Linked DNA regions of Azospirillum brasilense. The protein of the gene in region 2 interacts with the protein of the main gene of each other region in a pairwise test. Links are inferred from orthologs where the notes say so. Each region holds a gene or a part of one and is shown on either strand. Other genes may lie near its edges.

Region 1 (4,486 bases), on a different replicon or contig from region 2:
GGGCTCTACATGGCCCTTCTGCTGTGGACCGGCGCGCGCGGCCTGCCGATGGTCTACGCCACGCTGATCCTGGCCGATCTTGTGGTGCGGGGGCATCCGGCCTCGATCGCCTCGCTGCTGCTCTCCAACCTCGCCATCGTCGCCGGGTACGGGGCGGCCGCCCATGTCCTGCGCCACCGGGTGGCGATCGGTCTGGCGCTGAACCGCGTGCGCGACGTCGGCTGGCTGGTCGGCGTGACCTTCCTGAGCGCCGCCGTCGTGGCGCCCGTCTTCGTCGGCGTGTTCGTCCTGGACGGGGCCTTGCCCGCCTCCGACCTGCCGACGCTGGCCTTCCAATACTGGCTGGGCGACGCCATCGGCATTGCCGTGGTCACGCCCTTCGTCCTCCTCCTGCACCGGCCGGACCGGACGCCCGCCTGGAGCGTGCCGAAGACGCCCACCGCCGCCCAGACGGCCGCCATCGCCGCAGCCCTTCTGCTCGTCTTCCTGCCCATCGGCGACGGCCAGTTCAACCTGTTCTACGTCCTGTTCCTGCCCCTCGTCTGGGTCGCCGTGTCGCACGGCCTGCCGGGCGCGGTGCTGGCGGCCCTGGCCATTCAGAGCGGCCTGATCGCCGGGCTGCAGGCGATCGGCCTTCCCCTGGGCGCGGTGGTCTATCACCAGACGCTGATGCTGGCCCTGGCCATTACGGCCCTGTTCCTCGGCGCGCTGGTCAGCGAGCGGCGCGAGATCGAGGTCCGGCTGCGCGAACACCAGACCGAGCTGGCCCATCTCTCGCGCCTCACGGTGACCGGAGAGATGGCCTCCGCCCTGGCCCACGAGCTGAACCAGCCGCTGCTGGCCGCCATCAGCTACGCGCGCGCCGCCCAGCGCCTCTTGGAGGGCGACGACACGCCGCCGCGCGCCCACGAGCTCATCGACAAGGCGGTGATCCAGGCGGAACGCGCGGGCGAGGTCATCCGCGGGCTGCGCACGTTCCTGAGCAAGGGGTCGCTTCAACTGGCGCCGGAATCGGCCAGGGAGATCCTGCGCGAGACGCTGACGCTGGTGCGGGGGGACGCGGCCTACAACCGTGTCCAGCTGCGGGTGGACATGGCCGAGCCGCTTCCCCCCGTGCTGTGCGACCGCATCCAGATCGAGCAGGTCCTCCTCAACCTCGTGCACAACAGCATCGAGGCCATCGCCGCGGCCGGCAGCCCGGTGCGCGAGGTCGTCCTGCGCGTCCGGGCCACGCCGCCGGATGGCCTGACCTTCGAGGTCGAGGACAGCGGCCCCGGCGTGTCGGCGGGCATGGTCGACCATCTCTACTCGCCCTTCGCCACCACAAAGCCGGCGGGCATGGGGCTCGGCTTGCCCATCTGCCGCTCGATCGTCGAGAGCCACGGCGGCAGGCTGTGGCTCGGCCGCACCGGTTCGACCGGTGCCGTTTTCCAGGTCTTTCTGCCCGCAGCCCGTTCAGACACCCGGCCATCCCATGACCCAGACCGATAAAACCTCCACCGGCGAACCGACCGTCTTCATCATCGACGACGACGAGGCGGTCCGCGACGCGCTCTCCGTTCTGGTCGAGGTGGCCGGCCTGTCCGTGCGCACCTTCGTCAACGCGCTGGAATTCCTGCACCGCTACAGCCCGGAGCAGCCGGGTTGCGTGGTGGCCGACCTCCGCATGCCCTTCATGGACGGGCTGGAGCTTCAGGAGGAGCTGGCCCGGCGCGGCTGCGGCCTGCCGGTCATCATCATCACCGCCCATGGCGAGGTGAGTTCCGCCGTCACCGCCTTCCGGTCCGGAGCGGTCGATTTCCTGGAAAAGCCGTTCGACGACGGCGTCTTCCTGCGCCGCGTCCACGAGGCCCTGCAGCGCGACGCCCACCAGCGCCGGGACCGCTCCGCCGCGGAGTCCGCCCTGGCGAAGCTGGCCCTTCTCAGCCCCCGGGAACGGGATGTCGCGGCGCTGATGGTGGAGGGCTGCGCCAACAAGGCCATCGCGATCCGCCTGGGGATCGGCGTCCGCACGGTGGAAACCCACCGGGCGAACATTCTCAGCAAACTCGACATCCGGACGGTTCCGGAACTCATGCGCCTGTGGATGCACATACCGTGATGCGCATCCACGTCATCGGCGCGTGAGCGGTCGAATTCAGCGCAGGAAGTACTGCACCGGCACCACCAGCTCCATGCGGTCCTGCGCCACGTCCGGGGGCGGGGCCGGGAGCGGGGAGGCGCGTTCAACCAGGGCGATCGTCTCCTCGTCCAGCGCCTCGAAGCCCGAGCCCTTGTGCAGCCGCACCGCCAACACCCGGCCCTGCCGGTCGAGCGTGATGTGGACCTGCGGAACGCCCTGCTGGCGCCGCATCTGGGCGATGCGGGGGTAGCGCTTGTAGCGCTCCAGATGACCGAGCACGGCGCCGTGCCACGTGGGCAGCGCGTTGCTGTTGCGCGGCACCGGCGCCGCCTGGGCTGGGGCGCCCGAAGGCGGGGCGGCGGCGGGGGCGGCGTTGGCCGGGGCTTCCGTCACCGGTTTGGGCGGCGTCTGCGGCTGGGGGCGCGGCTTCGGCGGCTCGGCCTTGGGCTTCGGCTTGGGCTCTTCCTTGGGCTTGGGTTTCGGTTTGGGCGGCGGCTCCGGCAGGGAAACCTCCGCCGGGACGGGCGGGGGCGGCTCCGGGGCGATCTCGGGGATGGGCTCGGGTTCCGGTTCCGGCTCGATCACCGGCTCGGGCGGCAGCTCCGGTTCGGGGAGCATCGATTCCAGGGTCGGCGGCGGCTCCGCGGCCGGCGTTTCCGGCATCGGCGGCAGATCGAGCATCACCGCGGGCGGCATGGCCGGCGCCTCTTCCATCGCCACGTGCCAGGACAGCGCGGCGAGCGCCAGAAGGGCGTGGGCGCCCAGCACGACCACCAGACTGCCGCCCCAGCGCGCCAGGGCGGGCGCCGTGCGCTCCTCGCCGTCCGGCAGGTCGTTGGGATCGAAGGTCGCCACGCTCATTTCGCGGCCGCGCCTTCCAGCCCGACCAGGGCGATCTTCAGATAGCCGGCGGCGCGCAGCGCGTTCATCACCTCGGTCAGCGCGCCGTAATCCACGCTGCGGTCGGCGCGCAGGAAGACGCGCGCGCCCTTGTCGCCGTTGGTCACCCCGTCCAGCGCCGCCGCCAGGGATTCCCGCGCCACCGGCGTGTCGCCCACCGACAGGCTTTTGTCGGCCTGGATGGTCAGGAACAGGGGCTTGTCGGGCCGCGGCTGCGGCTGGGCGGTGGAGGCCGGCAGGTCCACCGGCACGTCCACCGTCGCCAGCGGGGCCGCCACCATGAAGATGATGAGCAGCACGAGCATCACGTCGATGAAGGGCGTGACGTTGATGTCGTGCGACTCGGTGAGATCGTCGCCGTCGTCCAGACGCGCCGCCATGGTCTTACTCCGCCGCCTTGGACACGGTGCGCGGCAGGGCGCGGCGGTCCATGTCGCGGCTCAGCAGCCGCAGCACCGCCGCCGAGGAGTCGCCGAGCTGGGCGCGGTAGCCGCCGATGGAGCGGGCGAAGCCGTTGTAGATCACCACCGCCGGGATGGCCGCGACGAGGCCGATGGCCGTCGCCAGCAGCGCTTCGGCGATGCCCGGCGCCACCACGGCGAGGTTGGTCGTCTGCGACTTGGCGATGCCGATGAAGCTGACCATGATGCCCCACACCGTGCCGAACAGCCCGACGAAGGGGGCGGTGGAGCCGATGCTGGCGAGGATGCCGGTGCCCCGCATCATGCGCCGCCCCTCCGCCGCCTCGATCCGCTCCAGGCGGGAGGCCGCGCGCTCCTTCAGACCCTCCTGCGAGGGGGCGTCGGCCGACTGGTGCGCCTCGGCGATCACGGCGCGCAGGAAGGCGGTGGCCGGGGTCTTCTCGAAGCCGATGCTTTCCGCCGCCTGGGTCAGCGAACGCGCCTGCTCCAGCGCCGCCAGGGAGACCCGCGCCTTGCGCTTGGCCTTCGACAGTTCCAGCGACTTGGCGAGGAAGATGGTCCAGGTCGCCACCGAGGCCAGCGCCAGCCCGATCATCACGGCCTGCACCACCGGGCTCGCCGCCATGAACATGCCCCAGGGGGACAGGTCGTGCGGCAGGATCGCCGTCGCGGCGGTCATGTGGTCCAGCCCGGCGGCCGCTCCCGCCGCAGCGTCCGGGGCCGCCAGCGGGGCCAGCGCGTCGGCGGCGGGCGTCGTCACGGGAGGCGCCACGGGAGCCGCCATCGGAGCCGGTGCCGCGGGAGCGCCGCCGTTGGTTGCGGGGACGCCCTGCGCCCAGCCAAGTCCGCTCGACAGGAGGGTGCCGGCGGCGGCCATCGCGGCGATGGAACGGGTGTGAAGCGCTGTGAACATTGGCGGTTCAAACTTCTTTGCGGCTGACTTCCTTCCTGTATAGTGCGAACGACTCTCATTTGCACCCATAAAGTGCTATATTGCTGCTATGCGACAAATGGGCATCGCGGCGGTTGTTCACGGCGTGAC
Region 2 (4,657 bases):
CGCGCAGGTCGAAGTGGAAGTAGTAGAGGAAGTCGCCGCCGAAGGTCGCCCGCGCCTGCACCGGGCGGCCGTCCGCCGGCTCCAGCGCCAGCTTGCGGAAGGCGGGCTGTATCCCCGGCGGGTTGTAGACGTAGACCTGGGTCGCGGTCCGCCGCTCGTCGGGCATGGTGATCAGCCAGCGGCGCGCCTGCGGCGCCTCGCGCGACAGGCTGGCGATCGCCGCCGCCGCCGCGGCGGGGCTGTTGGTCGCTGCGATCCGCTCGGGCTGCATCCAGCGGGTGATCTCGAAGCGGGCGTAGGCGGTGGTGCCGGTCAGGAAGACGCAGAACAGCAGCCAGCCGACCACCAGCCCGCCCCAATTGTGCAGCCACGTCATCGACAGGCGGAAACTGCCGTTCATACCCCGGTTCCCGTCATGCTTTTCAACAGTGAGACCGCCGCCCAGACCGCCGCCGTCAGGCCGGCGGTCCAGGCCAGGGCGCGCAGGGCGCTGGCCGCGGCGAACACCATCACCACGGTCAGGACGCAGGGCAGCAGCGCCGCCATGGTGGCGGTCAGCACCGCCTCCGCGCGGTCCTGCACGGCCGGCAGCGCCAGGGCCAGCGCCGCCGCCGTTCCCGCCGCCAGGGCGTAGCCGCCGCCGACGGCGGTCACGACCCGCAGCGCGATCTCGGTTTTTCGCTTCACCAGGAATACTTCAGTGAGCCGATGACGGTGCGGCGCAGGCCGTAATAGCAGTTGGTCGCCCGTGAGCAGGCCGCGACATACTCCTTGTCGAAGAGGTTGCTGGCGTTGACCGCCGCCTGCACGCCCTGGAGCTGCGGGCTCAGATAGGACAGGTCGTAGCGCAGCGCGGCGTCGACCAGCGTGTGGGACGGCACCTTGAAGCTGTTGGCCGGGTCGCCGTAGGTGAAGCCGACGTAGCGCAGGCCGAGCCCGCCGCCCAGGCCGGCCAGCGGGCCGTCCTGCACCGTGTAGTCGCCCCAGGCCGAGGCCGAATGGGTCGGCACGGCGACCGGCCGCTTGCCGCGGTCGGCGCCGTTGCTCTTAGTCACCTCGGCGTCGAGGAAGGTGTAGCTGGCCACCGCGTTCAGCCCGGCGGCGAGGCTCACACGCGCCTCCGCCTCGAAGCCGCGCGAGCGGACCTCGCCGGTCTGGATGTTGTAGTTGGTGTGCAGCGGGTCGGCGGTGGTGACGTTCTGCTGGGTGATGGTGAAGGCCGACAGGGTGAACAGGCTGCCGGAGCCCGGCGGCTCGTACTTCAGCCCGGCCTCGTACTGCTGGCCGGTGGTCGGCTCGAACGGGTTGCCGTAGAAGTCGCTGCCGGACGTCGGCTCGAAGGATTCCGAATAGCTGGCGTAGGGCGCCAGACCGTTGTCGAACAGGTAGAGCGCCCCGACGCGGCCGGTGAAGGCGTCGTCCTGCTGCGACGCCCGTGCCTGGTTCAGCCGGTTGCGCTGCTGCGTCTCGGCCCAGTCCTTGCGCCCGCCCAGCAGCACGGCGAGGCCGCCCCACTTGATCTGGTCCTGGGCGTAGACGCCGGTCTGGGTGATGCGGGTGGCGGTGCTCTGGTAGATCGGCGGGGTGGCGATCGGCAGCCCGTAGACCGGGTTGAACAGGTCGAGGTTCGGCGCCGCCGCCTGCCCGCGCAGCGTGTCGCTCCTCAGCCGCTGATGGTCGACGCCGGCCAGCACGGTGTGGCGCAGCGGACCGGTGTGGACGGTCACCTGGACCTGGTTGTCAACGGTCAGGTCGTAGGCGCGCTCGCGGGCCGAGAAGGTGGTGCGCCGCGTGGTGCGCTGGTCGGGCAGCAGGCCGGACGCGTAGACCTGCTTGAGGTCGAGGTCGTTGTGCAGGTAGCGGGCGTTCTGCCGCACCGTCCAGCGCTCGTCGAACCGGTGTTCGAAGCGATAGCCGACGCTCATGGTCTTGCGGTCCCAGTCGTTGAAGTTGGGATCGCCCGCGAAGAGCTTGGTCGGCAGCGTGCCGTTGGGGTTGGGAAGCACGGTGCCCTGGGCCGGCAGGTAGTTCAGCGGCGAATCGTCGTAATTGTCGCGCTGGTAGAGGCCGATCAGCGTCAGGCTGGTGTCGTCGGTCGGCCGGATGGTCACGGTCGGGGCGGCGGCGAGCCGGCGGCGCTCGGCGATGTCGGTCTGGGTGTCGGTGTCCAGCGCGACGCCGGCGAACCGGTAGGAGAGCCGACCGTCGCCGGTCACGTCGCCGCCGATGTCCAGCGCGGCCTGCTTGCGGCCCTGGTTGCCGGTTTGCAGCAGGATTTCATGCCGGGCGTCGGGGGAGGGCTGCTTGGTCACCATGTTGACCAGACCGCCGGGGCTGGTCTGACCGAACAGCACCGAGGCCGGGCCCTTCAGCACCTCGACCCGCTCGAACAGGTACGGGTCGATACCGGAGGTCAGGAAGCCGCTGCCCTTCAGCCGCAGCCCGTCGAGATATTCGTTGAAGGACACGCCGGTGGTGCCGTTGCCGCCGAAGCCGCGCACCGAGATGCCGTCGCCGCCGAAGGAGGAGGACCCGCCGTTGCGGGCGGTCGTGACGCCGGAGGTGTAGTTCAGGACGTCGGCCAGACTGCGCGCCGCCTGGGCGTCCATCTGGTCGCGGGTGACGACGGAGATCGACTGCGGCGTTTCCAGGATCGGCGTGTCGGTCTTGGTGGCTGTGGCGCTCTGGCGGGCGGCGTAGCCCATGACCGGGCCGGTCGCCCGCTCGCGCGTGCCTTCGACGGTCACCGGGTCCAGCACCGTCTCGCCGGCCTGCGGCCGTGACAGCACGGCGCGACCGGGGCCGGTCATCTGGTACGACACGCCGGTGCCGGACAGCAGGCGGCGCAGCGCCTCGTCGGCGCTCATGGTGCCCGACACGCCGGGCGAGGTCAGGCCGCGCGCCACCTCCGCCGGGAAGCCGACCTCCCAGCCGCTGGCCGCGCTGAAGGCGTTGAGGGCCGTCACCAGCCCCTGCGGGGCAATGTCGAAGCGCTGCCCCGCCGTTTGTCCGCCCATCTGTCCGGAAGCCTGGGCCACCTGCCCGCCGGTCTTCGCCGGTGCCGCCAGGGCGTAGCCCCCCGCCGCCACACCGATGCCGGCCACCGCCGATGACAGCAGCGCCGCCCGCAACAGGGCCGTCCCCCGACATCCCCGCGCACCCCGATCCATCATCCCCGCACCCATCGTAACGCTTTCCCCATGATCGCGACGTATCGACCGGCCGGACCGCGTCGCTTGTTGCGATTGCGACGCATTCCTAATAGCCGTGCCGACCTGACGTTTTGGGATCGTGAAAAGCGGAAATTTTTTTTGAGGGACGGCGCGCGGGCAGGGAAAGCCGGCGGCGTCAGGGACGCGGGCGCAGGATCAGCAGGGCGTCGGACACCCGCAGCGTCTCGGCCCGCACCAGACCGGCCAGGGCCGTCGCCGTCCGCACCGGATCGTCCAGCCGGTAATTGCCGGTGATCCGCCGGTCGGCGAGGGAATCGGGAACCACGATCAGCCCCGGGTAGTAGCGGTCCAGCTCATCCAGAACCTCGCCCAGGGGGCGGTCCTCGAAGACCAGCCGGCCATCGACCCAGCCGAGCGCCGCGGACAGGTCGGCGGGGTGCTCCGCGCCGACGCCCGACGCCGTGACCACCACCTCCTCGCCCGCGCGCAGCCGCACGGCGGGGCCGCCGGACCGGGCCACATCCACGGTGCCGTGGCGCACCGTCACCGTCACCCGGTCGTCCAGGTAGCGGACGGCGAAGGCGGTGCCGACCACGGTCACCACGGCGGGGCCGGCCGCGACCCGGAAGGGACGGGCGGGGTCGGGCGTCACCTCGAAGAAGGCGGCCCCGCGCAGCAGCCGGGTCCGCCGCTCCTCCCCCTCGACGTCGGTGGCGAGCGCCGTCCCGGTGTCCATCAGCACCCGCGATCCATCGGCCAGCTGCAGGCGCTCCTGCACGCCGGTCGCGGTGCGGTGGTCGGCCTGCAGGCGCAGCGGCAGGTCGGCGGCCAGGCCAAGTCCGACCGCCACCAGCACCGCCGCCGCCCACGCCATCGCCCGGCGCCCCAGCGGCCGGGAGCGGCGCGACGGTCGGAGGGGAAGCGCTGGCGCGGCGTCACGCGGCGCCGTGTCCGGAACCGCCGTGTCCGGAGCCGCTGTGGCCGAAACCGCTGTGGCCTCCAGCGCTTCGGTGAGGATGGGCGAGGCCCACATGTCCTGCGCCAAGGCCCAGGCGCGGGCGTTGCGGGGATCGGCGGCGCACCAGGCGGCGCAGGCCTGCCGGCACTCCTCTCCCGCATCCTCCGCCTGCAGACGGATGAACCAGTCGAGCGCCTGCTCCAGCGGTAAGGAGGGGTCGGTGTCGTCAGGCATGGGATCGGGCATGGGAGTCGCGTGTGGTGCCGTCACGGTCTTTCTCTTTGTAAGACGTTCGGGCCGGCGGAAACCCGCAATCCTTCCCGGTCGAGCCGGGCGAACACCTCCAGGCAGGCCAGCAGGGCGGCCTTCAGATCCTTTTGCACGGTGCTGACCGAGACGTCGAGCCGCTCGGCGATCTCCGCGTGGGACAGCCCCTCCATCCGGTTCAGCAGAAGAATGCGGCGCTGCCGCTCGGACAGGGTCGCCAGCGCGGCGTTCATCCGGGCCAGCCGCTGGCGGTCGCCGG

The links. Proteins that work in one complex are often made in the same cells at the same time.
Region 1: the proteins of D3869_RS30625 (region 2) and D3869_RS23630 interact in binary tests that used the Escherichia coli proteins (3 or more experiments, as listed by UniProt). The link is inferred for Azospirillum brasilense from one-to-one orthologs.

The regions. Positions count from the first base shown.
Region 1 is NZ_CP032347.1:310,841-315,326, forward strand. What follows is about bases 1,061-3,926. They hold D3869_RS23630 (energy transducer TonB), read right to left. Parts: upstream 2,984-3,926; coding sequence 2,138-2,983; downstream 1,061-2,137. Other genes in these bases: D3869_RS23620 (ATP-binding protein), read left to right, coding at 1,061-1,491; D3869_RS23625 (response regulator transcription factor), read left to right, coding at 1,475-2,101; exbD (TonB system transport protein ExbD), read right to left, coding at 2,980-3,402; exbB (tonB-system energizer ExbB), read right to left, coding at 3,407-3,926. In the rest of the region: more of D3869_RS23620, read left to right, coding at 1-1,060; more of exbB, read right to left, coding at 3,927-4,357. UniProt on the Escherichia coli protein: Interacts with outer membrane receptor proteins that carry out high-affinity binding and energy dependent uptake into the periplasmic space of specific substrates such as cobalamin, and various iron compounds (such as iron dicitrate, enterochelin, aerobactin, etc.).
Region 2 is NZ_CP032349.1:302,511-307,167, forward strand. The notes cover bases 408-3,444. They hold D3869_RS30625 (TonB-dependent siderophore receptor), read right to left. Parts: upstream 3,132-3,444; coding sequence 684-3,131; downstream 408-683. Other genes in these bases: D3869_RS30620 (hypothetical protein), read right to left, coding at 408-687; D3869_RS30630 (FecR family protein), read right to left, coding at 3,349-3,444. In the rest of the region: D3869_RS30615 (PepSY-associated TM helix domain-containing protein), read right to left, coding at 1-400; more of D3869_RS30620, read right to left, coding at 397-407; more of D3869_RS30630, read right to left, coding at 3,445-4,377; D3869_RS30635 (RNA polymerase sigma factor), read right to left, coding at 4,398-4,657. UniProt on the Escherichia coli protein: Involved in the uptake of iron in complex with ferrichrome, a hydroxamate-type siderophore. Binds and transports ferrichrome-iron across the outer membrane.